Regions from separate parts of the Clostridium chauvoei genome, predicted to be linked through region 2. Evidence: a T-box and tRNA genes for the amino acid it is inferred to sense, from the RefSeq annotation. Region 2 holds a T-box; the other regions hold tRNA genes.
The links. The T-box of region 2 lies ahead of BTM21_RS04400 (valine--tRNA ligase). A T-box ahead of a tRNA ligase gene usually reads a tRNA of that ligase, here a tRNA-Val.

Region 1 (9,915 bases), 750 kb from region 2:
AGATTAATAAGTAAGATTAAAGTGTAAAGGGTAAAAATTATTGAATCATTACCATATTCCATATATAATAAAAAAATGAGAAAAAATTTTGTGATATTTTAGTATGATTTAAATATAATAGGAGTGAGTAAGGAATGTGGTTTTGGAGAAATGGGACTAACTTAGGAATTGATTTAGGAACAGCAACGGTTTTAGTTTATGCTAAGGGAAAAGGTATAATCTTAAAAGAACCATCAGTTGTTGCTATTAATAAAAGCAATAATAAAGTACTTGCTGTAGGCGAAGAAGCGAGAAAAATGATTGGAAGAACTCCAGGTAATATAGTTGCAGTTCGTCCATTAAGAGATGGTGTTATATCAGATTATGACATAACAGAAAAAATGTTAAAAGAATTTATAAAAAAAGCATATGGAAAAAGTAAAATTACTGCTCCAAAAGTAATGGTTTGTGTTCCTTCACAAGCAACAGAGGTAGAAAAAAGAGCTGTAATGGATGCTACAAGAAATTCAGGAGCTAAAAGAGTACATATTATTGAAGAACCTTTAGCAGCGGCAATAGGTGCTGGTTTAGATATAACCAAGCCTAATGGGTCAATGGTAGTTGATATTGGTGGTGGAACAACTGATATTGCAGTAATATCTCTTGGTGGAGTAGTTGTTAGAGCTTCAATAAAGGTAGCAGGAGATACTTTTGATGATGCTATAATAAAATATGTTAGAAATAAATATAAGATTATGATTGGAGAAAAAACAGCTGAAGATTTAAAGATAACAGTTGGAGCGGCATTTGTAGGCTCAAGAGATTTAACTACTACTATGAAAGGTAGAAATTTAGTTACAGGATTACCAGATGAAGTTACAGTTGCAACGTCGGAAATAGCTGAAGCTTTAAAAGAATCAGTAACTTTAATTGTTGAACAAGTTAAGTCTGTTTTAGAAAAGACACCACCAGAACTAGCTGCAGATATAATAGAAAAAGGAATTTTAATGACAGGTGGAGGATCTTTATTAGATGGTCTAGATAAGTTAATAGAAAAAGAAACTGGCGTAGGGGTTTCTGTTGCAAATAATCCAGTGGAAGCAGTAGTAGAAGGAACAGGAAAAGTTTTAGGATATTTAGATAAATTAGATTCATCATTAATTGGACAAGAGATAACATTAATTGATTAATATTATATAACATATAGGTATAGAATTAGAATTCTATACCTTTTTTATATGTTTGTTCTAATTATCAATATTTGATAAATAATATCCTTTGCATATACCTCGAGCAATTACTTTAGCCATACTCATAATTAAATGAAGACGAATACTTCTAGATGTGAAGAATTCAGCATTATCACTAGAATCAACTATTCCTATAATTGATGTAGAACCAACGTCAGGAAGTCGTTTGCCAACCCCTTTACCAGGATGGATAGGATAGTTTCTTACGTGAATTTCACCTATTGACTTTGCATCACCTAAACAAGCATCAATTCCAATTATATTAGCGTTAGGATGAAGTTTTTTTATTTGTGATAGGCGATGTTCTATATTTAAAGCATGGATAGGTGCCTCTATGGTTCCATAAACAGGTAACTTAAATTGGTTATCTATTAAGTATGTACCTACTAAAGGTCCTAGACAGTCACCAATGCATTTATCAGTACCAATACAAACTATTACTGTATTTTTAGATATATAGTTTTTCAACACATTAGCTATTTCGTAGTAAGCTAAATCAGACTCATAAAAAACTTTATGTTTTATCAAAGCTTCACCCCCTATGGATAATATATATGAGAAGAGTATTAAGAATATAATAGTTATTGGCAAAAAATACATAAAGAAAAGTAAGGTTTTATAAGATAATAAAATAGATGAGCATTAGTAATTAAAAAAAATGCTAATAGGATTAAATGGGAGAAATATAGAGATAAAACAAGAAAAATAAAAATAATTTTAATAAATAACTATAAATAACACTTGAAATTAATACTTAATGATTATATACTAGTCATTGTCAGTTGAGCGGATATAAATTTGTTCAGGGGACATAAGAAATTAAAAGTTAATTATGGGGGAGTTCCCGAGTGGCCAAAGGGGGCAGACTGTAAATCTGTTACGTTTCGTTTCGATGGTTCGAATCCGTCCTCCCCCACCATTTTTAACTTTGAAAAAATATGCTGGCATGGCTCAACGGTAGAGCAGCTGACTTGTAATCAGCAGGTTGTAGGTTCGATTCCTATTGCCAGCTCCAAATAAAATGGGGGAGTTCCCGAGTGGCCAAAGGGGGCAGACTGTAAATCTGTTACGTTTCGTTTCGATGGTTCGAATCCGTCCTCCCCCACCATTTTATTAAAACTAACTTAAATTATTTAAGGGCGCATAGCTCAGCTGGGAGAGCATCTGCCTTACAAGCAGAGGGTCACAGGTTCGATCCCTGTTGTGCCCACCACTTAAATTAAAATAAAATATACGCTGGCATGGCTCAACGGTAGAGCAGCTGACTTGTAATCAGCAGGTTGTAGGTTCGATTCCTATTGCCAGCTCCAATAATGGGGGAGTTCCCGAGTGGCCAAAGGGGGCAGACTGTAAATCTGTTACGTTTCGTTTCGATGGTTCGAATCCGTCCTCCCCCACCATTAAAGCAAGATATTAATCTTGCTTTTTTTATTTTTCTAAAATAGTATTTTAAATAATGTTTTGAATTAACAGAATAAAAAATGTTGACCTATAGAATAAAAAATGTTATAATCTGTTTCGAATAAAATTGATATTAGTTCTTATCCAGAGAGGTGGAGGGAAAGGGCCCTACGAAACCCGGCAACCTGTGATTTCACAAAGGTGCCAATTCCTGTGGAATATTATTTCACAAGATAAGAAAGAGTTTGACGTTTATAGTCTCTTCTTATCGAAGAGACTTTTTTTATTTTAAAATTAACTTTAGATTATAACAATTGTATATAGAATTAATATCAAATAAATTGAAGGGAGTTTATTATATGAGAAGATTATTTACATCAGAATCAGTTACAGAAGGGCATCCAGATAAAATCTGTGATCAAATTTCAGATGCTGTATTAGACAGTATATTAGAAAAAGATCCTAATGCTAGAGTTGCTTGTGAAACAGCAGTTACTACAGGTATGGTATTAGTTATGGGTGAGATATCAACTAATTGTTATGTTGATATTCCAAAAGTTGTTAGAGAAACAATAAAAGAAATAGGATACGATAGAGCTAAATATGGATTTGATTGTGCTACATGCTCAGTTTTAACATCAATAGATGAACAATCAACTGATATAGCAATGGGTGTAGACGAAGCTTTAGAATCAAGACAAGGTGAGAAGGATGCTGTTGAAGCTGTAGGGGCTGGAGATCAAGGTATGATGTTTGGTTTTGCAACAAATGAAACAGAAGAATATATGCCATTACCAATAGCTATGGCTCATAGACTATCTAGAAGATTATCAGAAGTAAGAAAAAATGGTCAATTATCATATTTAAGACCAGATGGAAAGACTCAAGTTACAGTAGAGTACGATGATAATAAAGTTATAAGAATAGATGCAATAGTAATATCAACTCAACATGGAGAAGATGTTACACAAGAACAAATAAGACAAGACTTAATGGAACATGTAATAAGAGCTGTAGTTCCAGCAGAATTATTAGATGAAAACACTAAATACTTTATAAATCCAACAGGTAGATTTGTAGTTGGAGGTCCTCAAGGAGATTCAGGATTAACAGGAAGAAAAATAATTGTTGATACTTATGGTGGAGCTGGAAGACACGGTGGTGGAGCATTCTCAGGAAAAGATCCAACAAAAGTTGATAGATCAGCAGCCTATGCAGCAAGATGGGTAGCTAAGAACTTAGTAGCAGCAGGAATTGCTGATAAGTTAGAAGTACAATTAGCATACGCTATAGGAGTTGCTAAACCAGTATCAATATCAATAGAAACTTTTGGAACTGGTAAAAAGTCAGAGGAAGAAATAGCTTCAATCGTAGAAAAAGTATTTGACTTAAGACCAGGTGCAATAATAAGAGATTTAGGGTTAAGAAGACCATTATACAAACAAACAGCAGCATATGGCCACTTTGGAAGAAATGACCTTAACTTACCATGGGAACAATTAAATAAAGTAGAAGAAATAAAAAAATATATCTAATAGCAATTAGATATAAAGAAAAGATATAGAGTATGTAACTATCATATTCTATATCTTTTTTATTAATTTTATGCAGTATGAACAACTTTTCCGTTAACGATTACTTTCTTTACATTTATATTTTCATCAAATAATACTAAGTCAGCATCATAACCTTCTTTTATAAGACCTTTTCTATCTTCAACTTTACAATGTCTAGCTCCATTAAATGTTGCCATTTTTACTACTTCATTTAATGAATAGTTTGTATTGTTATACACATTTCTAATAGCTTTATCTAAAGTTAATACTGAACCAGCTAAGCTACCAGTAGTTAATCTTGCAGCACCATCAGAAACTACAACATCTTGGCCACCAAGAGAATACATACCATCAGGCATTCCACATGCCATCATAGCATCAGTTACTAATAAAACCTTATCAGTTGTTTTTTGATTATAAGCGACTCTTAATGATGGGTATGAAATATGAATTCCATCAGAGATAGTTTCAGTAGTTATATTACTATCAAAAATTGCTCCAACAACACCAGGTTCTCTATGAGAAAATGGAGTCATAGCATTAAATAAGTGAGTTGAGTGACAACATCCGCATTTAATACCTTCCATAGCTTCTGCATAAGTGGTTTTTGTATGACCCATTGAGCAAACAATACCTTCAACAGATAAGTGTTTAATTAAATCAGTTGCTCCAGGAACTTCAGGGGCAATTGTTATTGAAATAACAGCATCCTTAGCATCGCCCACCATAGAGTTATAATTTTCAATAGTTGGAGGAATTAAAAATTTAGGATTTTGAGCTCCAATAGCACTAGGACTTATAAAAGGACCTTCTAAGTGAGCTCCCAAAACTATTGCTCCATCAGTACCGTTTTCTTTACATTTTTTTATAGATTCCATAGATTTTCTTATATCATCTATAGAAACAGTCATAGTAGTTGGTGTAAATGAAGTAGTCCCATGTTTTACTATTGCTTTAGATATTTCATTTATAGCCTCAACAGTACCATCCATAGTATCGTAACCAGCAGCACCGTGAATGTGAACATCTATAAATCCAGGAGATAAATATAATCCTTCTCCATTAATAACATCATTACAGTTTATGTTAGTTGGGTTAATTTCTTTAATTTTACCATCTTCTATTAGTACAGAACCGTTTTCAATTCTGTCTAAGAAAATAATATTACAGTTTTTAATTAACATAATACACCTCCATATTTTTTTTCTTAAGTCCACAAATTATTAGATAATAAATTTTTGAAATTAGACTTATGTTATAATTATATAATAAAAAGTATAAGATTAAAATATTATTAAAAGATTTGGAGCGATAATATGGAAATCCTAAATGGAGTTATTGAAACGATTGTATTTAAAAGTGAAGATACAGGATATGTAGTTTCAAAAGTAAGAGTAGATAAAGAGTTAATTAATGCAGTTGGTGTAGTACCTTTATTAAAGGAAGGTCAGCAAGTAAAAATTAAGGGTGATTGGGTACTGCATAAACAATTTGGAAGACAATTTAATATAAATGAATATGAGGAAGTATTACCAAGTTCAGTAGAAGGAATAGAAAAGTATTTAAGTACAGGTATAATTCGAGGAATAGGTCCAGTAACAGCAAAAAAAATAGTAGGGAAATTTGGTGAAAAAACTTTAGATATTTTAGATAATCATATAGAAATGTTACAAGATATAGAAGGTATAGGAGAAAAGAAGTATAAAATAATATACGAATCTTATCTTGAACAAAAAGATCTAAAAGATATTATAATTTATTTTCAAAATAATGGTATGACAACAAATCAATGTATAAAGATATACAAAAAATATAGTAATGCAGCTATAGATGTGGTAAAAGAAAATCCCTATGTACTTTCAGATGAAATTTCTGGTATAGGGTTTATAACAGCAGATAGAATAGCGAAAAGTCTTGGTATAGAAAATACATCACCCTTTAGAATACAAAGTGGAATTAGATATGTATTAAATCAATTTTCTGCTGCAGGGAATACATATATGCCAAAGGAAATGTTAATTGATGAAACTTCTAAGGTTTTAGTTGTTGATAAGGAATTAGTTGAAGAAAATATTTATAATGCAAGTTTAGATGGCAAAATAAAAATTGAAAAAATAGGAGAGATAGAAGGTGTTTTCTTAATACCATATTATTATTGTGAATTAGGTGTAACAAATAAAATAATAACTTTAGGGATAGAAAACTTTAGAACTATAAATACAGATGTAGAATTTGAAATAAAATCCTTTGAAAAGAAAAATAATATAGAATTTGCTCAATCACAAAGAGAAGCAATAATAGGTGCTTTTGATAATGGTATAGAAATAATAACAGGTGGACCAGGGACGGGAAAAACTACAATAATAAAGGCTATAATAGAGATTTATGAAAATAACGGAATGAAAGTTTTACTAGCAGCACCAACAGGAAGAGCTGCAAAAAGAATGACAGAGTCTACAGGTAGAGAAGCTAAAACTATACATAGATTATTAGAGATGGGGGTAAGTGATGAGGAAAATTCCTTTTTTGGAAAGGGAGAAACATCACCATTAGAAGGGGATGTAATAATTATAGATGAAGCATCCATGATTGATATAATGCTTATGCATAGTCTTTTAAAGGCTGTAAAATTAGGAACTAGATTAATTATAGTTGGAGATGTTGATCAGTTACCATCAGTAGGACCAGGAAATGTCCTTAAAGACTTAATAGAAAGTGAGTTTATTAAGGTAGTAAGGCTTAAGGATATCTTTAGACAGGGCAAAGAGAGTATGATTGTAACTAATGCGCATAAGATAAATAATGGGGAAATGCCAGAAACTAACAAAAAAGAAGGAGATTTCTTTTTTGAAAATAAGCAGGAATTAGACGATATATTAAATACAATTATAGATTTAATAAATAGAAGGCTACCTAATTTTAATAAAAGTTGGGATAAACTTAGAGATATGCAAGTGTTAACTCCTACAAGAAAAGGAATTTTAGGAGTTCAAAATTTAAATAATAAACTCCAAGAAGTTTTAAACCCTAAATCACCAAATAAAAAAGAAAAAGAATCGAAAGAAATGGTATTTAGGGAAGGGGATAAAGTCATGCAGACTAAAAACAATTATTCCCTTAAATGGTTTAGAATAAATGGAGATGGAGATAATGAAGGTGTTGGAGTCTTTAATGGAGATATGGGCTTTATAGAAAAGATAAATGAATCAGAAAAGACTATAACTATAATATTTGATGATGAAAGAAGAGTTATATATGATTACATATATCTAGATGAATTAGAATTAGCATATGCAATAACAATTCATAAAAGTCAAGGAAGCGAATTTAAAGTTATAATTACACCCGCATTTATGGGATCACCTTTTTTAATGAATAAAAATCTTTTATATACAGGAATAACAAGAGCTAAGGAACTTGTAGTAGTTGTTGGTATTCCGAAAGCATTAAAGTATATGGTTTCTAATGTTAGGAGTATGGATAGATATTCTTCTCTTAAAGAAAGAATCCTAGATGTAAAATCAGAAGAAGTTTTTAGTGAAGAATAAGGAGATTTATTATGGGGTACGAGAAAATAATTAATCATAAAGAATTTACTAATTGTTTAACTAAAATAAATAAATGGTATTTAAGAAAGTCAAAAATATTAAACATTATTACAAGCCCATATAATAGCACCTTAATATATTCTAGTATAATAAATGAAATTGCACGAAAAGGCGGAAATATACTGTATATATGGGGAAATAATTCGCCAAATGATGAACTTATAAAAGAAATAAAATTAAAGGATAAAGGAATAACTTATTCTTATATAGAAAAAGGGGAATCAGAAAAAACTATAACTTTTACAAGCTTTAAAAATATGATTAATGTAAGAGGAGAATATGATTTATGTATAATAGATGATATAAGTAAATTTTCATTAATGAATAAAGATGAATTAATAGAATTAATAGAGGCTATGTATATATATAGTAAAAGAATAATAGTCTACTCTATAGAAAGAATAGTTTCTATGGGAGAAAAAGTAGAGATATCATCCTTAATAAGTAATAAACCATATGTAGAACCTAGAATATTAAATACTAGAATTAAGCTAGATGATGATATTCCATACAGTTTATATGATTATTTACTTTGGTTTAGGGATAATAAAAGCAAGGTAATTATATATGCTCCAACTGAAGAAAAAGCTAGAAGAGTATATAAGCAGTATTCTAATACAATTAAAATATCAGGGGCGAAATTTTTGTTATTACTTAGAGATGGACCATTAAAAGAGTTAGAATCATCTTTAAAAATTAAAGATAAAGGAGTCTTTATAATAACAAATTATTTTGGAGATTATTTAAAAGCAATAACAGAATTAAATATTGTAGCACTTTTTTCAGATAATAGATTTTATTCTTATAAAAAAATAATATACTTATGTGCAGAGGCAGGAAAAAATCCTGAAAAGCATGGGGAAATTCTATTAGTATCTAGAGATATATCAAATGATATGGAGGAAGCAAAAAAATTCTCAAGGAATTTAAATAAAAAGATATGGGAAAAAGGTTTATTAAGATATTAAAAAACATTATAGAATATGTATTAGACATAATATATCCACCAGAGTCACAATGTATTTATTGCTATAAAGAGGATTATATAGGCTTATGTCCTCAATGTTTAACTAAGATAAAAAGAGTTAATGATGAGAATGAAATAAAATCATTTGCTTATTATAATGGGGTAGTTAAAAAACTTATCTTGGAATTAAAATATAAAAATAATTTTTATCAGCAAAAATTTTAGGGGAATTTATGTGCAACTTAATAAAAGAGAATGAAATTTTAGCAGATATAATTTTATATGTTCCATTATCAAAAAAGTCTTTAAAAATAAGAGGTTATAATCAAGCGGAGATAATTGCAAAAGTAATTTCAGAAAAGTTAGATATTCCAATATCTAATACATTAATAAAGGTTAAAGAAACAAAAGAACAGAAAACTTTATCTAAAGAAGAAAGAAGTATTAATTTAATAAATGCTTTTGATATAAAAAAGCCTAGTGACATAGAAAATAAGAGAATTATTTTAATAGATGATGTACTAACAACAGGTGCTACACTAAGAGAATGTGAAAAAATTTTAAAAAAATTTCGAGCTAGTACAATAAATATATTGACAGTAGCGAAAAGTAATATATAATATATTATTGTAATGTTAGGTCTGTGGATGAAAGTCGATGCCAGTCGCAGGCGAAACGATCCACGTAAGTTAGGAAAAGATTCTGATGAGCATGGTGCGGTATAGATGTAAGTCCTACCAATGAAAGTTGAGAGTGTTAGTAGTGAGAGGTTAAGTCCGAGTAGCAAAAGCTCCAGTAGGCGAGTGTGGGGGCAAAATCCAGGTCAGCTAGCATTATAATGAAAAGACTATTAATTCAAATGAGTTAAGGGTCTTTTTGTTGTATATTGAATAAAAAAAGAAGAAATATGGAGTAAAAAGAAGTGATATGAAGTAATAGGGGGTAATTTTCAGTAAATTCAGAATATTAAAATTGATTAAAAGATCTACTTAGGGGTATAATATAAATAACAAAACAACATAAATTAAATTTTGAAATCTTCTAAGTAAAACTTAGAATTTAGAGAGGGGATGACCTTATTATGAAAGTAACAGTTGTAACAAGAAATACCAAGTTAACACCAGCATTAAAGGAAATGGTAGAAAGAAAGATTT
Region 2 (9,915 bases):
CTTTTCCCTTATTATAAGCTTCTAATAAAAGTTCAAAATTGGCTGTTGGAGCATAATCCATACCCTTAAATCTTCTTTTATTTATCCCTGAATTAGTTGAAGCACTTTGAGCTAAAACTATATCTCTAACATTAACATTTTCATTCATAGAACCTGCTGACCCTATTCTAATAAGTCTTTTAGCACCATAAAATCTAATTAATTCATTTACATAAATAGAATGTGATGGTAATCCCATTCCTGTTCCTTGTACGGAAACTTTTTTTCCTTTGTAAGTTCCTGTATATCCATACATCCCTCTAACAGTATTATAACATACTGGATTTTCTAAATATGTTTCTGCTATAAATTTTGCTCTTAATGGATCCCCTGGAAGTAATACTGTTTCTGCTATATCTCCCTCATTTGCCATGATGTGTAAATGTGTCGCCATAATAAAAGACCTCCTTTTTTTATATCAATTTAATGTTATCATATTATAGTTTATAAATAAATGGGGTTTTAAATTATTTTTAACATTTTTGGACATTTAATATTATATTACCTAATATTTAGCAAATAACCTATAAGATATTTCTAATAAGTTTTCTCATATCACCTATCATATATAAAGATCCTGAGGCTATTATTAAATCCTCTTTATTAGATTCCTTTAAAGCTTCTTTTAAAGCATTATTATAATCTTCATAAGACATACAATTAGAATTATATTTTATAACTTCTCTTCTTAAATCCTCACTCAATTCAGCTCTTGTTGAATTTGGAGTTACTGCATATATTTTTTTGGCCATAGGTACTATTACCTTTACCATTTCTTCTATATCTTTATCTGCCAATATTCCTAAAATCAAGTATAAATTTTTATATGTAAAGTACTTTTCTATATTCTTTTTTAAAGTAGTTATACCTTGTATATTATGAGCTCCATCTATTACAATTAATGGATTATCTCTCATAACCTCTAATCTACCTTTCCAAGTAATATCTTTTAAAGAAGTCTTTATTATTTCCTTGGAAATTTTTAACATATACTTTCTTTTTAATATTTCTAGAGCTTTAATAACTATAGCTAAATTTAATATTTGATGTTCTCCTAACAACGGTAAATCAATATTAAAATTTTCATTTTCTAATTTTACATTTATTACTTGATAATGTTCTCTCTCTTTTATTATATCTACTAATTTATAATCTTCTTCAAATATAGTATATAGTGGTGCATTAAGTTCCATACATTTATTTTTAATAACTTCAAATACTACCTTTTCCTGAGGATATATAACTACCGGAATATTCTCTTTGATTATCCCTGCCTTTTCTTTAGCTATATTTTGTAGAGAATTACCTAGAAGATTAACATGATCAAAACTAATAGATGTTATAATTGAAAGTATTGGTGTTATAACATTAGTAGAATCCAATCTTCCCCCAAGCCCAACTTCAATTATACCAAAATCAATTTTTTCTCTATAAAAATATAAATACATTAAACAAGTTATTATTTCAAATTCAGTAGGATGATTATAACCTTCTTTTATTACTCTGTCCACTGCTGCTTTAACTTCATCCATAAGTTTAGACAAAGTATTTTTAGGAATATTTTCTCCATTTATTTGAATTCGTTCCTCAAATTCTTCTAAAAATGGTGATGTATACATGCCAACCTTATATCCATGTCCAACTAGTATTTTACTAATCATTGCCGTAGTTGAACCTTTTCCATTAGTTCCTGCTATATGAATTAATTTTAACTCCTTTTGAGGATTCCCTAGAAATTCTAATAATTTATATGTTCTATCTAAGCCATAATTCGAACCAAAATTACCTACTTCCGTTATATATTTCATTGCTTCTTCATATTTCATATTAAACCTCGCTTTAAATTTTCTATAAAATAAATTATATACTATTTTTATTCCTAATATAAATACTAATTTTACTCCTTAATAAAAATTTATCCCTATGTAATTTTAAATACACTAAGGGCTCTAGTAAAACTAGAGCCCTTAGTGCCTTTTATCATTCTTTCATCTTAAATATCATTTATAAATATAATATCATAAAAATACATAAATGTCTTTATTCTGTCAAAAAATATTTGCATTTTTTAAATTTATCTAAACAATTTTTCAATTTGTTGTATAGCGTTTAAATCATTTAAATAATTTTTTTAACTTTAAAATAACTTGGCAAAAATATTGTTGTATAGCGTTTTGCCATATTAAATATAAATTATTATTTTAATGCATCAATTCTTACTAAAACTGCATCAAGCATTTCTTGATATTTTATTCTCTTCTCTTTTTCTCCATTAATTACTGCTTCTGGAGCTTTAGCTACGAAGCCTTGGTTTGAAAGTTTTTTATCTATTCTTTCTACTTCCCCTTTAAGCTTCTTCATTTCTTTATTTAATCTTTCTAGTTCCTTTTCTTTATCTACTAAATCTAAAAGTGGCATAAATAATTCTCCACCTTTAACAACTAAAGATACTGCATTTGCTGGAACTTCTGATTTATCTTGTATAAATGTAACCTCTGATGCTGAAGCTAATTTTTCAATATAACTTGCGCCTGCCACAAAAGCATCCTTAGCTTCTTCTGTTATATAACTAATTACCTTAGCTTTTCTTGATGGTGGTACATTCATTTCAGCTCTTACATTTCTTAATCCCTTGATAGCTTCTATGATATATGACATATCTTTTTCTGCCTTATCATCCTTTATCGCTCCATTAAATTCTGGCCAAGCTGAAATTGTTATTGTTTCTCCATCTGTTAAAGTAGTATATATTTCTTCTGTAATAAATGGCATTACAGGATGAAGTAACTTAAGTCCTGTGCTAAGAACATTATAAAGTACATTATAAACTATACCTTTTTGTTTTTCATCTTCTCCATATAATACTGGTTTAACAAGTTCTATATACCAATCACAGAATTCAGTCCACATAAAGTCATAAACCTTTTGAAGAGCAATTCCTAATTCGTATTTATCCATATTTTCTGTTACTTCTTTAACTAATGTGTTTAAATGTGACAATATCCATTTATCTGCTAAACTATAATCTTTGTCATCTTTGTATTTATCCATGGTTTCTCTATCTAAGTTCATCATAACAAATCTTGATGCATTCCAGATTTTATTTGCAAAGTTTCTTGCAGCTTCAACTCTTTCTGGGAAATATCTTATATCATTTCCTGGAGCATTTCCTGTAACTAACATAAATCTTAAAGCATCTGCTCCATAAGTTTCTATAACTTCTAGTGGGTCTACCCCATTACCAAGAGATTTACTCATTTTTCTACCTTGTGAATCTCTTATGATTCCATGAATTAATACTGTATCAAAAGGTGTTTCTCCCATATTATGAAGACCTGAGAATACCATTCTAGCTACCCAGAAGAATATTATATCATAGCCTGTTACTAATACATTTGTTGGATAGAAATACTCTAAATCTTCTGTTTTATTTGGCCAACCTAATGTTGAGAAAGGCCATAAAGCTGATGAGAACCATGTATCTAAAACATCTGTTTCTTGTCTTAAATTCTTTGATGAACATTTTGGACAACTACAAGGTGTTTCTTCTGATACTATTATCTCTTGACATTCATTACAGTACCAAACTGGAATTCTATGTCCCCACCATAATTGTCTTGATATACACCAATCTTGAATATTTTCCATCCAATTGAAATATGTTTTTTCAAATCTTTCTGGAACAAATTTAGTTTCTTTATTCTTTACAACGTCAAGAGCTGGTTTTGCTAAAGATTCCATTTTAACATACCATTGTTTAGATATAATTGGTTCTATTACAGTACCACATCTATCATGAGTTCCTACATTGTGAACATGAGGTTTAACTTTAACTAATAATCCTTCATCTTCTAAATCCTTAACCATTTGACGTCTAGCTTCATATCTATCTAAACCTTGGTATTTTCCACCTAATTCATTAATAACACCATGGTCATCCATTATTTTTATTTCTTTTAAACCATGTCTCTTACCAACTTCATAGTCATTAGGATCATGAGCAGGTGTTATCTTAACAGCTCCTGTTCCAAATTCTATATCTACATATTCATCAGCAACTATTGGAATTTCTCTATCTGTTAATGGTAATCTTAATTTTTTTCCAATTAAATCTTTAAATCTTTCATCATTTGGATTAACTGCTACAGCTGTATCTCCAAGTAATGTTTCTGGTCTTGTAGTTGCAATTTCTAAATATCCACTTCCATCAACTAATGGATAGTTTATGTGCCAGAAGTTACCTTCTTGTTCTTGATATTCTATTTCTGCATCTGATAAAGCTGTTGTACACTTTGGACACCAGTTAGTTATTCTATTTCCTTGATAAATAAGACCTTCATTATATAACTTAACAAATACATGCTTAACAGCTTTATCTAGATTTTCATCCATTGTAAATGCTTCTCTAGTAAAATCTGCTGAACATCCCATTTTCTTAAGCTGAGTTCTTATTCTTTCTCTGTATTCATCAGTCCATTCCCATACTTTTTCTAAGAAGGCTTCTCTGCCCATTTCTTTTTTAACTAAACCTTTTTTAAGAAGTTCATTTTCAACCTTAACTTCAGTAGCTATACTTGCATGATCTTGACCTGGAAGCCACAGCGTACAGTAACCTTGCATTCTCTTAAATCTTATTAACATATCTTGTAATGTATTATCTAATGCATGACCTAAATGAAGTTTTCCTGTTATATTTGGTGGTGGCATAACTATTGAAAAAGGCTTCTTATTTTTATCAACTACAGGAGTGAAATATTTTTTTTCTTCCCAAGTTTTATAAATTCTTTCTTCAAATTCTTTAGGATTATATGTTGTGGATAAGTTCTTGTTTTCTGTCATTTTTCTCCTCCTTGTCTAACTTTAAAACAGCTAATAGAAGCTTTTTATATATTATAAAGAGTAATGGTATTTAATTTGAAGTGTTCATATAATTAACTTATAATTATGTAAATTAATAATATGGTTGAAGGTTCATATATTAATTTAAATATTAATTTTAAGTAAAATAAAAAGAGCCTTCATCACAAAAGGACGAAGACTCGCGGTACCACCTTTTTTCCCAAATTTATATTATAATTTTGGGCTCTTTATATAATAACGACTAAGAAAGCCGTCTTTGCCTACTTAGTTTCAACAAAGATACTCAAAAGCTACCTTCAGGATATTTTATATGGAAGGTTTTCAGCCTAGACCTTCTTCTCTTTAATATGTAATATTCCTTACTCCTCTTTTTCACTGCTTTTAAAAATATTAGATTTTGTAAGGATATAGTATAATATAATATAGTATTTGTCAATATTCTATATTAATTAATTGTTTAACCATTCATATGTTTTATGTGGATTTTTTGATTGAGCATGAGCTCCTATCTTTTCTCCATTTATTATCCCTAAATCTGAATTATCTTTAGGATGCATTTTTCTCTCTTCCGCATTAGATTTTGGTCTATCTTTTAGTCTATTTTTATTATTATTCATTATTTTTCACTCCCTAAATCTTAAAGTCTTTTTTATCATGTTCTTTTGCTTTTGGCTCTCCAAAACATGCTTTAACACTTTCTACTTGCGGATTATGATTTACATGCTTTTTATGACTATTTTTACTTTTAGCACTCATTATATATCACCTCATTTATAAATTTCTTTCATATATATTTTGTGCTAAATCTCTTTATTTATTTTATTTAATGTAAAGAAATAAAGTAAAAAAGTGGCTTTCGCCACTTTTAAAAGTTTTCTCTCCATTGTATTGTATCAATAAACTCATTTACATAAGATTCACTCATATCAGGATTTATATTTTCTTCATGAGATATAGTAATTACTGACATAGTAATTGCATATTTTACAGTTTCTTTTAAAGAAATTCCATTCATATATCCATATCCAATACCTGCAACAAAAGAATCTCCTGCACCTGTTACATTTTTAACTTTAACTTTAGAAGATGCTATTCTTCCTTCTTCTTTAGGACTTTTATAATAAATTCCATCTTCATCAAGACTTATAAAAATATTTTCAACTCCTAAACTGTTAAAATATTCTCCAGCCTTTTTTAAATCTTCAGTTCCATTAATTTTAAATCCACATAACATTTCTGTTTCTAATCTATTAGGTTTTATTGTATGGAAATATTTAATTAAGTGTTTTACTTTAGCTGCTTTACTAGCTGAAACTGGATCTAAAATAAATTTCGTTTGGCCATGAAATTTTTCTAAAATATACTTCATTAACTCTGGATTATCTGCATCTAATATAGTATATTCTGCATTCTTTATTATATCAGCTTTAGAATCAATAAAAGAAGTATCCATTTTCTCTATGCTATCCATATCAACTATCGCTGATTCCATTTCTCCATCTTCATTCAAAATAGCCATATATGTAGGTGTATATTCATCCTTTAATATTAAAGAATTATTCATATTATATCCAATTTTTCTTGCGTTATCTAATATGTTTCTTCCTTGTTCATCATCTCCTAATATAGAAATGAATTCAGTATTAACATTAACTCTAGCTAAATTTTCTGCAATATTTCTACATACACCGCCTAAAGATATTTTTATATTTCCTGGAATAGAATCCTTAGGACTATATTTTTTTCTACTAAAACCTATAATATCTACTATAGAGGCTCCTAATAATAATCTATAAGGATTTTTATTTATCATACTATCTCTCCTGCTCGTTAAATTCCGTTACATTAATAAACATATAATTATATTATATTAGAGAAAGAGTAAAAAATAAAGGGAAATTTGAAAACTTTGTCGAAACCCTTTACTTTTGAAGATATCTAAAGTTTTAAAAATATAATACTTAATAAAGTTATTATATTTTCTTTATTTATATATACTTTTTATTGAATATATTTTAAATATACAGTCTATAATTAAAATATACAAAATATTTTTCCCTATATTTGGAGGTAAATGGTGGATTATTTTAATGAAGGTAATAAATTTTACAATTTAAAAGATTATAAAAATGCTATTAGTTGTTATAAAAAATCTATTGATAAATATGATAATACAGCTTGCTCCTTCTATAACTGTGGAGTTTGCTATATAAAATTGAAAGATTTCGATAATGCTATTTCTATGATAAAAGGAGCTTTAGAAATTCAAAAAGAAAGTAAATACTTTTTTAATCTAGCATATTGTTATGCTATGAAACAAGAATCTAATAAAGCTTTAATATATTTTAATATAGCATGGTCTTTAGATGATAGCGATATAGACTGTGAAAAAGCTATTAATTTAATTATATCTAAAAAAAAGAAAGCCTTATAAAATAAAATGGAACCTATAAGATAGACACTTATAAAAGAGAGTCTATTCATATAGGTTCTTTTTTGAGAGAATAGATAATTCTGTGTAATTATCATTTTTATTATTTTAACATTACTGGAAATTTTCATTTCCAGTAATATTTTTTTATATTTAAGAAATACTAATAATGTTTCTTATTACCTTTTTTAGTATTTCAAAAAAATCTAATAGTATGCATATAATTTATAAAAAGTACAAGCTTTTAAGCTAATTCATCTTTTAATTGATCTTCAAATATTATTGATAGCTCCGCTAGCGTAGCACCCCAATTATGTATAGGTTGAGTCCATTTTTCTAGTATCTCCATTGTTGCTAAGTAAACACACTTATTTAAAGATTCATCAGTTGGGAATATGACTCTAACTTTAGTGAATTTACGTATTTGACGATTAAAACCCTCTAAGATATTTGTAGTATAAATCATCTTTCTTATAGTTGGAGAGAAGTCAAAAAATGTTGAAAGGTTACTCCAATTGTTATACCAGGAATCTATTACTATTCCATATTTATCTCCCCATCTCTCCTTTAAATTATCTAGCTGTGCTAACGCAAGTTCCTCTGTTGTAGCCTTATAAACCTCCTTCAAATCTTTCATAAATGCTTTTTTATCTTTTGAAGCTATGTATTTTATTGAATTTCTTATTTGATGAACAATACATGTTTGAATATTTACTGATGGAAATACTGTTTTTATAGCTTGTGGAAGACCTTTTAATCCATCCATACAAGCAATTAAAATTTCTTTTACACCTCTATTTTTTAAATCATTGCAAATTCCTAACCAGAATTTAGCACCTTCTGCTTCATCAACCCATATACCTAAAATATCTTTATATCCTTCCATAGTGTATCCTAAGCATATATAGACAGCCTTGTTAACTATCTTTCCATTACTTCTAACTTTAAAGTACATAGCATCTAAATAAACTATTGGATATATTTTATCTAATACTCTATTTTGCCATTCGGCGGCGCTAGCAAGCACTTTATCAGTTATTTTAGATACCATCGATGGTGATATAGTTATTCCATATAAGTCTTCAATTTCAGCCTGAATATCAGATGTTGACATACCTTTAGCATATAAAGATATAATCTTTTTATCTAACTCAGTACACACAGTTTCATATTTTTTTATAATTTGTGGCTCAAATTCAGCATTTCTATCACGGGGTACGTCTAGGTCGACGTCACCGAAGGAACTTCTTAAATTCTTGCGACTATAACCATTCCTGTAGTTCTTCTTAGTTTGATCAACTGCTTCTACACGTTCATATTTATTTCTTCCTAGATGTTCTTCCATTTCACCTTCTAATATATTTTCAAGGACATCTTTAACTAATCTTTGTATTAATCCGTTTTTACCCATTACATCATCGATTGTTTTACATCTTTTAATTTCCTCATTGTAATCAAAGTTGGTATCAATTTTTCTTGTCATAATAATTCCTCCTAATTTATATAGTATATTATTCCAAAACTTCCAACTGTTAATACAAAAAAACAGTATATAGTTTTATTTTTACACAAAACTATCTACTGTCTCTCTTTTTACCATTCTCCTGCTACTGATTCTTTTATATGCTCTTTATCAAAACCTTCAGTATCAAAGTAATCTCCCGACTTGTAAAATGTTGAATCAACTTTTATCCATTTGTCTTCATCAGATAAATATACTTCGTTCCATGCGTGTGGTCCAAAGCTTTTTCCATCAAATCCTTGACCTGTAATAAGTCTAACTTTTAAACCAACTTTTCTAGCCATTGCTACATAAAGACAAGCATAATCAAAACATATTCCCGTCCTGCTTTCAAATGCTTCTATAGCTCCACTTTTATATTTTCCTTCATTATTTAAAGCTTTCTCTGCTTTATATACATCATATTCTATGTTACTACCTATCCATGAATATATATTCTTTGCTATTTCTCTATCCGACTTTGCATCATAAGTTAATTCTAGAGCCTTATTATCAATTTTTTCTGTAGACTTTATTCCTTCTTCTAAAGTAACTCCATTATAATAAATTATAAAATTAGAGTTTCCTACGGAATAATTAGATACATCATTATTAGAGAGTACAGGCTTATTTATAGAAATCAAACCTTCTAATCTAGCATATGCTTTTAAATTATCAAAAATAGTTATTTTGGTTCCTCTAGTTATTGTATTATTAAAGGTTACTATAGCTATAAATACTATTAATATTATAACAAAACCTTTTAACATTCCAAATACTGTAGAAAAAGCTAATGTCTTTAACTTTCCACCCTTTAAAACCTTTGAATATCCTCCAATAAAGGGTCTACATAAAAATTTTAAACTTTGATATATTAAAAATTGTATTAAAAAGAAACAAATAGCTAAACAGATAATGTTAAATAAATTGACATTAAAATTTTTTAATATTTCCTTATTTCCTATCTCTAGTATTTTTATAATTAACTTATCTAAGTTTAATATTATAACTAAAAGCGAAATAAATATGGAAAAGTAATAAATTAACCTATTTAAAGCATATTTAGCATCTCTCTCTTGAAATG
Region 3 (9,915 bases), 970 kb from region 2:
TAAAGAAATTAACCTTTTAGATGAATTATCTGATGAAACTAATAATGGAATGTTAAAGGATATCGAAAGATTAATTGGAAGACCTTTATCCCCTACAGAATTCACTACATATATAAGTTGGAAAAAAGATTATAATTTTTCATCTGAGTTAATACTCTTAATTATAGAATATTGTGTTTCTAGAGGTAAAAGTAATGCTAGGTATATAGAAAAAGTTGCTATTGCATGGCATGAAATGAATATTAAAACTGTAGAAGATGCTCAAAATTATATAAGAAAAACAGAAGATAAATGGGGTACATATAGAGAGATTCTTAAATTCCTTGGAATTAAAAATGCAGATATAATGAAACCTCAAGAAGATATGTTAGAAAAATGGACTACAACTTATAACTTCTCATTAGATGTAATAAAAAAGGCTTGTGACATATGCTCTCAAAGATTGAATAGAGCTGACTTTAAATATATCGATGGAATTCTATCAAGCTGGAATAGAGATAACTTAAAAACTATTCAAGATATAGAAGCCAAAGAAGCTAAATTTAAAAGTTCATCTGCTAAAAAATCTTTCGATAATACACCTAATACTAAATCTAATTTAAAATTTAATAACTTCAAACCAAGAGATTATGACTACGATTCTCTTGAAAAGAAACTATTAGGATGGGATAACGATGATTAAAGGATACCAAAAAGAATTAGCTAATATATATGAACAAATTAAAATTAAAGAACAAAATAATTTAAATGCACGAAGAAAAGAAATTTCTGATAAGCATCCTGAAATTATGGAATTAGAAAAATCAATTCAAAAGCAAAGCTTGAATTTATCTTTGTCCATACTTAAAGGACTTACTGAAGAAGAACTAAATAAAATTAAAGATACAATAACCGACTTAAGATTTAAAAAATACGAGCTATTAGTTTCAAAAGGTTATGATCCTGAATATTTATCTCTTCATTATCAATGTCATAAATGCAAGGATGAAGGATATATTGGAATAAAAAAATGCTCATGTTACAAAAATAAGTTAATTAAATTATATTATAAGGATTCTGATTTAGAAGATGCTGTTAAAACTCATAACTTTAATAAATTTGATATAAGTTTATATTCCAACCATAAAATTGGAGAAGATAAATTTTCTCCAAGAAGAAATATAGAAAATATTTTAGAGTTTATTCAAGGTGATTATGTTCCTAATTTTTCAAAGCACAATAATAACTTATTGTTTTATGGCAATTCAGGTACTGGTAAAACATACTTATCTTGGTGCATTGCAAAAGAATTACTTGATGAAGGATTTTTAGTTGTTTATAAAACTTCTGATGAACTTATTAAATGTCTTAGAGATATTAGATTTAATAACAACTATGAATTAGAAGAATTACTGCTTAATTGTGATTTATTAATTATTGATGATTTAGGAGCAGAACAAATTACAGAGTTCTCTGCTACAGAGTTATTCACTTTAATTAATAGAAAATTACTTAAAAATAAAAAAATGCTTATATCTACTAATTTAAGTCTTCCTATGATAACTAAAATCTATAGTGAAAGAATTTATTCTAGACTTGTCGGTAACTTTAAGCTTTACAAATTTTATGCAGAAGACATTAGAATACAATTAAATTTAAAAAGACGATGATTATTTCATCGTCTTAGTTTTTTATATTTAATTTCAAACAATAAAAAAAGCTTTGGAAAAATCCAAAGCTTTTGTGGAGCTGGCAATAGGAATCGAACCTACAACCTGCTGATTACAAGTCAGCTGCTCTACCGTTGAGCCATGCCAGCAAAATTGGCGACTTAGAAGGGACTCGAACCCTCGACCCCTGGCGTGACAGGCCAGTACTCTAACCAACTGAGCTACTAAGCCATTTAATTTGGTGGGCACAACAGGGATCGAACCTGTGACCCTCTGCTTGTAAGGCAGATGCTCTCCCAGCTGAGCTATGCGCCCAAAATAAATGGTGACTCCTAGGGGAATCGAACCCCTGTTACCACCGTGAAAGGGTGGTGTCTTAACCGCTTGACCAAGGAGCCATATTAAGTTGTTTTTTGTTTTTAATATTTAAGCTTTTGTAAAATTAAAATGGCGACTTAGAAGGGACTCGAACCCTCGACCCCTGGCGTGACAGGCCAGTACTCTAACCAACTGAGCTACTAAGCCATTTAATTTTGGTGGGCACAACAGGGATCGAACCTGTGACCCTCTGCTTGTAAGGCAGATGCTCTCCCAGCTGAGCTATGCGCCCAAAATAAAATGGTGACTCCTAGGGGAATCGAACCCCTGTTACCACCGTGAAAGGGTGGTGTCTTAACCGCTTGACCAAGGAGCCATATATGGAGCTGGCAATAGGAATCGAACCTACAACCTGCTGATTACAAGTCAGCTGCTCTACCGTTGAGCCATGCCAGCATATAGCTTAAAATATTAAATTTTATGTTATGTTTTTTAAAATTAAAATGGCGACTTAGAAGGGACTCGAACCCTCGACCCCTGGCGTGACAGGCCAGTACTCTAACCAACTGAGCTACTAAGCCATTTAATTTTGGTGGGCACAACAGGGATCGAACCTGTGACCCTCTGCTTGTAAGGCAGATGCTCTCCCAGCTGAGCTATGCGCCCAAAATAAATGGTGACTCCTAGGGGAATCGAACCCCTGTTACCACCGTGAAAGGGTGGTGTCTTAACCGCTTGACCAAGGAGCCATATTAAGTTTTGCTCTTTTCTTTCAGGAGGCTTTCTCCTGCCGAGCACATTAACTATAATACATAAATTTTAATATAGTGTCAACACTTTTTTTAAACTTTTTTATTTATTTAATTTTATACTAGGTTTTTACTAGATTTTATTCTAGTAATTTCACCATCTTATCTCTTGATTCTAGGCACTTTAAGCCTTGTCCATACCTAGAAAGTTGCTTTTCTTTTTCTTTAATTTCTTTTTCGATTTTTTTAATTTCAAAGGTACATAATTCGAAAAATTTTTCTTTATTAATTTCTTCTATAGATATATTATACCCAACTTTTTTAAAATTTTCTCCACTTGCAATAATATTTATAGGTATGTGATTATTAATGATACAAAGTATTTCTTTATCCCATATTCCTCTTTTATTTACTTTATATTTATCTTTTAGTAAATTAAGTGCTTCAAATTCTTCATTGAATTGCTCTTGAATATTATCTACTAATATTTTATATAAGTTTATTGATATTCCTCTATTTAACTTTATCTTTAATAAATCTCTATATTTAATTAAAAATTTATCTACATCTGATTCAGTAATAAATTCTATATCTTTGTTTAAAAATATATTTATACCTTTAGAATTAGGATAGTTAACTACTGATTGATCATAATTCATTCTTCTAACTTTAAATTCTTTTTCAAAATCACTACTATCCTTATTTATAACTCTTACTTTCATATATTTCACCTCTATAAATAGTATTCCATAGTTTTATAACTTATATTACTATGATAAAATTTATTTAAATATACATTAAGGAGACTAAATATTATGATACATCATGATTTAATTATAGTTGGTGGTGGAGCTTCTGGATTAACTGCAGCTATTGCCGCAAAAGATTTTGGTATAGATGTAGCTATTTTAGAAGCTACCGATAGAATAGGTAAAAAGATTCTAACTACAGGTAATGGTAGATGCAATATTTCAAATAGCACAATATCTTTTCCCTTCTTATCTTATCATAGTGAAAACTCTAACTTTTTTGTTGAATCACTATCTAAATTTACAGTAGAAGATGCTAAATCATTTTTCCTATCTTTAGGTTTACCTATTGTTGAGTTAAATAACGGAAAAATGTACCCACAATCGTTACAAGCTTCTTCTGTTGTGGATATTTTTAGATTTGCTTTAGAGGAGAGAGAAATTCCTTTATACACAAACTGCAAATTAAAATCTATCCACAGGAAAAAAAGTTTTAAGTTATCCACAAGTAACGAAGAGTATAATTTATTCACATGTAATAAATTAATTCTTGCCTGTGGAGGAAAATCAGCAGTTAAAACTGGTTCTGATGGCTCTGGACATTCATTAGCAAAATCCTTAGGCCATAAAATTATTGATCCTATTCCTGGAATAGTTCAATTAAAGTTAGAACATCCTAATTTAAAAGCATTGTCAGGTATAAAATTTGATGGATATGCCACACTATTAATTAACGATAAACCTGCAAGAAAAGAATTTGGAGAGATTCTTTTCACTGATTATGGAATTTCTGGACCTCCAATTCTCCAAATATCAGGTCACGCATCTAAAGCTCTTAATCAAGGAAAAAAAGTTGAAATTCTTGTAGATATGATGCCTAATTCTTCTTTAGAAGATATAGAAAATTTCATTGAAGGTCATTTGGCTGTATTTTCTCATAGACCTATAATAGATGCATTAATAGGAGTAGTTAATAAAAAGCTAATTCCTACTTTATTAAAAGAAGCTAGAATTACCAATCTTCATTGTCCTTGTTATGATTTAGAATGGAAAGATAGAAAAAAACTAATAAATCTTTTAAAACAATGGAGATTTAAATGTATTGGAACAAATGGATTTAATCAAGCTCAAGTAACAATCGGTGGAGTTGATACTAAAGAAATAGATTCAAAAACCCTTGAATCTAAACTTATAAAAGATTTATATTTCTGTGGTGAAATATTAGATGTAGATGGAGATTGTGGTGGATTTAATCTACAATGGGCTTGGAGTTCTGGATACTGCGTTGCTAAAAATATAGCTAACTCTAAATAAAAAAATCGTAGCTAATAAAAAAAATTTATTAGCTACGATTTTTTAAATATGTTCCCAAATTCCTATTAATTTTGTAAGTTCTACTCCATCCTTATTTTCAATTCTATGAATAGATGTCAGTGTCCCATTATCTTCTTCTCTTATCGATGATAATGCACATATTTCTTCTCCATAGGTACATTCTTTTTCAAAAGTTACTTTTATATTTTCTAACCTAAAATCTCTTACTACTTCTACTGGTAATGATTCTATAGCCCATTCCACATATTTAGCATTATTAACATGTCTATTAAAATCTATATCACTATATCTAATTTTAAAATCTTTTTTATAAGTGACCTCTTCTAGCTTCTCTAATCTTTCTATCTTAAATGTATCTTTAATATCAGAGTCTAAACCATAAATTTTATACTGATCTTCTGGTATTCTCATGGTTTTTCTCTTTTCCATATTTATTAAGAAAAATATCGCTTGTGCTTCTACAACTTTATTTCCAGCTTCATCATAAATATTATACTCTCTTATAGCATAAAACTTTTTAAACCCTATAGCTTCTGTCGTAGCCTTAAGTTTTTCTCCATACTTAGGATATCTATTGACCTTTACATCATATTGATAAAATACCCAAGCCATATTTTTATCTATTAGATACTGTATTCCTCCCCCTAACTTTTCTGATTGTTCAGTTCCTACATCTGCTAAAATGTTTATTATTGAAGTCATTGTACAGTCTAAATTATAGTCAGCCTCGTAAAAATGTACTTCATATTCTTTTGAATACTTTTTTCCCATAGTCCCCCTCCTACTAATTTCTTTTAAATTTAAATAAAAGGCTCCGTAGTTAAATCTTACTACAGAGCTGATAATTTTTCTTTATTACTTGTTTAGAGCTTCTATTAGAGCATCTATGCTTAATCCATGAACCATTGCAGCTTCTTCTAATGTTTCAGCTTGTGCTGATGGACATCCAACACATCCCATCCCAAAACTCATTAATATTTCGGCTGCATCTGCTTTTTCTCTTATAACTTCTCCGATTGTCATCTCCTTAGTTATCACAAGTACCACCTATCCTTCTAATTAATTTATTATTATGTTTAAATAATATGCACAATTTAATTCTTATAGTTAAATTATATACACAACTTTTTTTAAAGTCAATTTTATAGATTCCCCTTAAATTAATGCTCTTTTAACATAACTCTAAATTTTAATAGTATCTGTTGAAATTTAATTGTCTAATTAATTCTTCTCTATCTATACCATATTCAGAACTTATTTCTTCTATTGTTTTATCATTATTTGTAGTAATTACTCCACATCCTACTCTAAAACTCATTAATATAGATTGTGCCATATGATTTTTAGAAATTACCTCTCTTAATGTTGTATCTTTTGTTATCATAATATCACCTCTGCTATAAATTTCTATTAATAGTATTAGGTATTAATTATTTCATTATTCCTAATAAAAAAAGAATTATCTTAAATAGTAAGCTATTTAAGATAATTCTTTTATTTTTATAATTCTGAAGTTACTCTTATTGTTTGATCTCTTCTTGGACCAACTCCAATAATAGAAATTTTAGTTTCTGTAAGTTCTTCTATTCTCTTTAAGTATTTCTTTGCATTTTCAGGTAATTCTTCGTAGCTTCTTGCATCAGCTACTTCTTCACCCCAACCTTCAAATTCTTCATAAATAGGTTCGCATTTAGCTAAATCTTCTAAACTTGCTGGGAAATAGTCTATAACTTTATCTTCAAACTTATATCCTACACATACCTTTAGTTTTTCAAGTCCTGCTAATGTATCTATTTTAGTAACACATAATGAAGTTAAACCTGATACTCTTACTGTAGTCTTTAATATAACAGTATCTAACCATCCACATCTTCTTGATCTTCCAGTAGTTACTCCATATTCATGACCTTTTTCTCTTATCCAATCTCCAGTAGCATCATTTAATTCTGTTGGGAATGGACCTTTACCAACTCTTGTTGTATATGCCTTAGCTATACCAACTGCATTTGTAATCATAGTTGGCCCTACACCTACACCATTAGCAACTCCACCTGCAGTAGTATTAGATGATGTAACATAAGGATATGTTCCATAATCTATATCAAGTAACATTCCTTGAGCTCCTTCAAATAATACTGTCTTATCTTTCTTTATTTCATCATATACTCTAACTGAAGTATCTTGTACAAAAGGTCTTAACTTTTCTGCAAATCCTAAATATTGATTAAGGATTTCATCATAGTTTAAAGCTTCTCCACCAAGAACTTTAGTTATATAATCATTTTTCATTTCTATGTTTTCTTTTAACTTTTGAGCAAAAACATCTTTGTGCATAAGATCACAGATTCTTATTCCACATCTTTCAAATTTATCTGTGTAACAAGGACCTATTCCCTTACCAGTTGTTCCTATATCATTTTTGCCTCTTGCTTGTTCCTTTAATTTATCTAAAACTTTATGATATGGCATTATAAGATGAGCTCTATCACTAACGATAAGTTTTTCTGGTGTAACCTTAACACCTTCACCTTCTAAGTAGCCTATTTCTGTGAATAAAGCTTCTGGATCTACTACAACACCATTTCCTATAACATTAAGCTTATCATCATATAATACTCCTGAAGGAATTAAGTGAAGCTTATATTGCTTTTCTCCAACTTCAACTGTATGACCTGCATTATTTCCACCTTGGAATCTAACAACAACTTGTGCTTCCTCCGCTAAGTAATCTGTCATTTTTCCTTTTCCTTCATCGCCCCATTGAGCGCCTAAAACAATAAATGCTGACATTAATATTGCCTCCTTATGAAAAGACTATTTTTTAGCCTTGCATCAATAAAATTTGGATTTTTATTTACTACCCACATATCATAGTAACAAAATACATTAAAATTTTCAACTAATTTGCGAATATTTTTTTACATTGTTTAATAATAATTCGTATAATATTTATATAGTCATCTATATTTTAGGTAAACTATTATTATTTATACTATTTTATATAAAAAAGTAGTATTATTATGAACATTTACAAATATACATTAAAATTTAATAAATATTTAATAAAAAAAGCTAAAATTATATCAATATAAAAAGTAAAATTTATAAATAATAATAAAAAACTAAGCTATATTTAAAATTAAATACAACTTAGTTTAATTTAAGTAAATTTACATATTTTTAGATTTCTCTGCACACTTTTCCATGCCTTTAATAACTGCATTTCTAAATCCTTGATTTTCAAGTTCTATTACTGCATCTATTGTTGTTCCACCAGGTGAGCAAACCATATCTTTTAGTTCTCCTGGATGCTTTTTAGTTTCTAAAACCATTTTTGCAGATCCTAAAACACTTTGTGCTGCCATGTTATATGCTTTAGTTCTTGGTATTCCTAATTTAACTGCAGCATCTGCCATAGCTTCTATAAACATAAATACATAAGCAGGTGATGATCCACATAATGCTACAAAACCATGAAAATCTTTCTCTGCTAGTATTTCACAATCCCCAAAACTTTTATATAAATTACATATATATTCTAACTCTTCTTCTGTTACAAATTTATTAGGACATATAGCAGACATTGCCTCACCTACTAAAGCTGGTGTATTAGGCATAGTCTTTACTATTTTTAGTTCTCTTCCAATCCAACCTTCTATTTGTGATAAATCTATTCCAGCTGCTATTGTTACTATAATAACATTATCTTTTAGATAATCTTTAATTTCTTTAATAACATCTTTATACACATTAGGTTTAACTGCTAAAAATAGTATATCTGATATTTTAGCTACCTCTAGATTATCTAATGTACACTCTATTCCTATTTCTTCTTTTATCTTTTCTTTAGATTCTTTACTTCTTGTTGATACTATAATGTCTTCTTTTTTTATAGATTTAGAATTTAAAAGTCCCATTACCATTGACTTTCCCATATTCCCACAACCTATAAATCCTATTTTCTTATTCATTATTATCCCCCTATCTTTTTATGATTTTCTATTTTTATCTTGTTTAATTATAATTTATATATCTCACCATCACCCTCATAGCATAGCTTGTTCTACACTCCATAAACTATATGTACAAGTAAGGAGGTATGACGATGGACGATAAAAATATTTATAATAAATTTTTAAATAATAAAAATAAATTTATTTCAGACTTAATTGATGATAACTCCTTAAATACAAATCCTATAATTAATATAACCCAAAATAAAAATTACTATGATATATTAATATCTTTAAATGGATTAAAAAAAGAAAATTTACTATTAAATTATATAAATAATTTTCTTATTTTAAATTTAAATTTAAAGAGTAAAAATAATAAATCATTGCAATATAAAAGGTTATTTTATTTAAAAAATATTGATATTTGTAATATAACTAATAAGGTATCAGCTAATTTAATTTATTTAAAAGTTCCTAAACTTATAAACTACTAAAAAATAAAAGCTATGCAAATGCTTAGCTTTTATTCTTTATAAACTAATTCTAAATTAGCAAATTTACTATGTGATCCAATCCATGCCATTTTTACAGTTCCAACTGGACCGTTTCTTTGTTTTGCTATTATACATTCACCTATATTCTTCTCTTCTGTTTCTTTGTTATAGTATTCATCTCTATATAAGAACATAACAACGTCAGCATCCTGCTCAATTGATCCAGATTCTCTTAAATCTGATAACATAGGTCTATGATCAGCTCTTTGTTCTGGAGCACGAGATAACTGTGATAATGCTATTACAGGACATTCCATTTCCTTAGCTAATGCTTTTATAGATCTTGAAATTTCTGATACTTCTTGTTGTCTACTTTCGCTCCCTGAGCTTCCTGACATAAGCTGTAAATAGTCAATAAGAATTAAATCTATTCCATGTTCCATTTTGATTTTTCTACACTTAGATCTCATTTCCATTACACTTAATCCTGCAGTATCATCTATAATTATTTTAGCTTTAGATAATGGTCCTGTTGCTCTAGCTATTCTCTCCCAATCATCATCATCTAAATTACCAGTTCTAAGCTTTAACATATCTACACTTGCTTCTGAACATAATAACTTATAAGCTAATTGCTCCTTAGACATTTCTAATGAAAATATAAC

Region 1: it encodes a tRNA-Val, which carries the amino acid that the T-box ahead of BTM21_RS04400 (valine--tRNA ligase) is inferred to sense. The anticodon was not compared.
Region 3: it encodes a tRNA-Val, which carries the amino acid that the T-box ahead of BTM21_RS04400 (valine--tRNA ligase) is inferred to sense. The anticodon was not compared.

What each region holds. Positions count from the first base shown of each region.
Region 1 covers NZ_CP018624.1:192,617-202,531, forward strand. Annotated here, with positions in the region: gene spoIIID (sporulation transcriptional regulator SpoIIID) at 1-7, shown strand, start outside; gene mreB (rod shape-determining protein MreB) at 135-1,169, shown strand; gene yyaC (spore protease YyaC) at 1,227-1,757, opposite strand; tRNA gene BTM21_RS00980 (tRNA-Tyr) at 2,064-2,148, shown strand; tRNA gene BTM21_RS00985 (tRNA-Thr) at 2,170-2,244, shown strand; tRNA gene BTM21_RS00990 (tRNA-Tyr) at 2,253-2,337, shown strand; tRNA gene BTM21_RS00995 (tRNA-Val) at 2,367-2,442, shown strand; tRNA gene BTM21_RS01000 (tRNA-Thr) at 2,465-2,539, shown strand; tRNA gene BTM21_RS01005 (tRNA-Tyr) at 2,545-2,629, shown strand; SAM riboswitch class I at 2,768-2,870, shown strand; gene metK (methionine adenosyltransferase) at 2,990-4,165, shown strand; gene nagA (N-acetylglucosamine-6-phosphate deacetylase) at 4,234-5,370, opposite strand; gene recD2 (SF1B family DNA helicase RecD2) at 5,503-7,734, shown strand; gene BTM21_RS01025 (hypothetical protein) at 7,746-8,762, shown strand; gene BTM21_RS13885 (ComF family protein) at 8,735-8,986, shown strand; gene BTM21_RS13890 (ComF family protein) at 8,995-9,381, shown strand; gene hpf (ribosome hibernation-promoting factor, HPF/YfiA family) at 9,843-9,915, shown strand, end outside.
Region 2 covers NZ_CP018624.1:941,795-951,709, reverse strand. Annotated here, with positions in the region: gene deoD (purine-nucleoside phosphorylase) at 1-433, opposite strand, end outside; gene BTM21_RS04405 (bifunctional folylpolyglutamate synthase/dihydrofolate synthase) at 564-1,865, opposite strand; gene BTM21_RS04400 (valine--tRNA ligase) at 2,236-4,878, opposite strand; T-box leader at 5,064-5,284, opposite strand; gene BTM21_RS13755 (hypothetical protein) at 5,349-5,516, opposite strand; gene BTM21_RS14070 (CPC_1213 family protein) at 5,530-5,655, opposite strand; gene BTM21_RS04395 (carbohydrate kinase family protein) at 5,765-6,712, opposite strand; gene BTM21_RS04390 (tetratricopeptide repeat protein) at 6,977-7,333, shown strand; gene BTM21_RS04385 (IS256 family transposase) at 7,575-8,813, opposite strand; gene BTM21_RS04380 (transglutaminase-like domain-containing protein) at 8,924-9,915, opposite strand, start outside.
Region 3 covers NZ_CP018624.1:2,841,166-2,851,080, forward strand. Annotated here, with positions in the region: gene BTM21_RS13320 (DnaD domain protein) at 1-682, shown strand, start outside; gene BTM21_RS13325 (ATP-binding protein) at 675-1,649, shown strand; tRNA gene BTM21_RS13330 (tRNA-Thr) at 1,724-1,798, opposite strand; tRNA gene BTM21_RS13335 (tRNA-Asp) at 1,804-1,880, opposite strand; tRNA gene BTM21_RS13340 (tRNA-Val) at 1,889-1,964, opposite strand; tRNA gene BTM21_RS13345 (tRNA-Glu) at 1,973-2,047, opposite strand; tRNA gene BTM21_RS13350 (tRNA-Asp) at 2,098-2,174, opposite strand; tRNA gene BTM21_RS13355 (tRNA-Val) at 2,184-2,259, opposite strand; tRNA gene BTM21_RS13360 (tRNA-Glu) at 2,269-2,343, opposite strand; tRNA gene BTM21_RS13365 (tRNA-Thr) at 2,349-2,423, opposite strand; tRNA gene BTM21_RS13370 (tRNA-Asp) at 2,472-2,548, opposite strand; tRNA gene BTM21_RS13375 (tRNA-Val) at 2,558-2,633, opposite strand; tRNA gene BTM21_RS13380 (tRNA-Glu) at 2,642-2,716, opposite strand; gene BTM21_RS13385 (hypothetical protein) at 2,857-3,438, opposite strand; gene BTM21_RS13390 (BaiN/RdsA family NAD(P)/FAD-dependent oxidoreductase) at 3,532-4,779, shown strand; gene BTM21_RS13395 (acyl-[acyl-carrier-protein] thioesterase) at 4,822-5,571, opposite strand; gene BTM21_RS13400 (DUF1858 domain-containing protein) at 5,656-5,838, opposite strand; gene BTM21_RS13405 (hypothetical protein) at 5,990-6,184, opposite strand; gene BTM21_RS13410 (adenylosuccinate synthase) at 6,301-7,590, opposite strand; gene proC (pyrroline-5-carboxylate reductase) at 7,971-8,771, opposite strand; gene BTM21_RS13420 (hypothetical protein) at 8,906-9,250, shown strand; gene BTM21_RS13425 (replicative DNA helicase) at 9,280-9,915, opposite strand, start outside.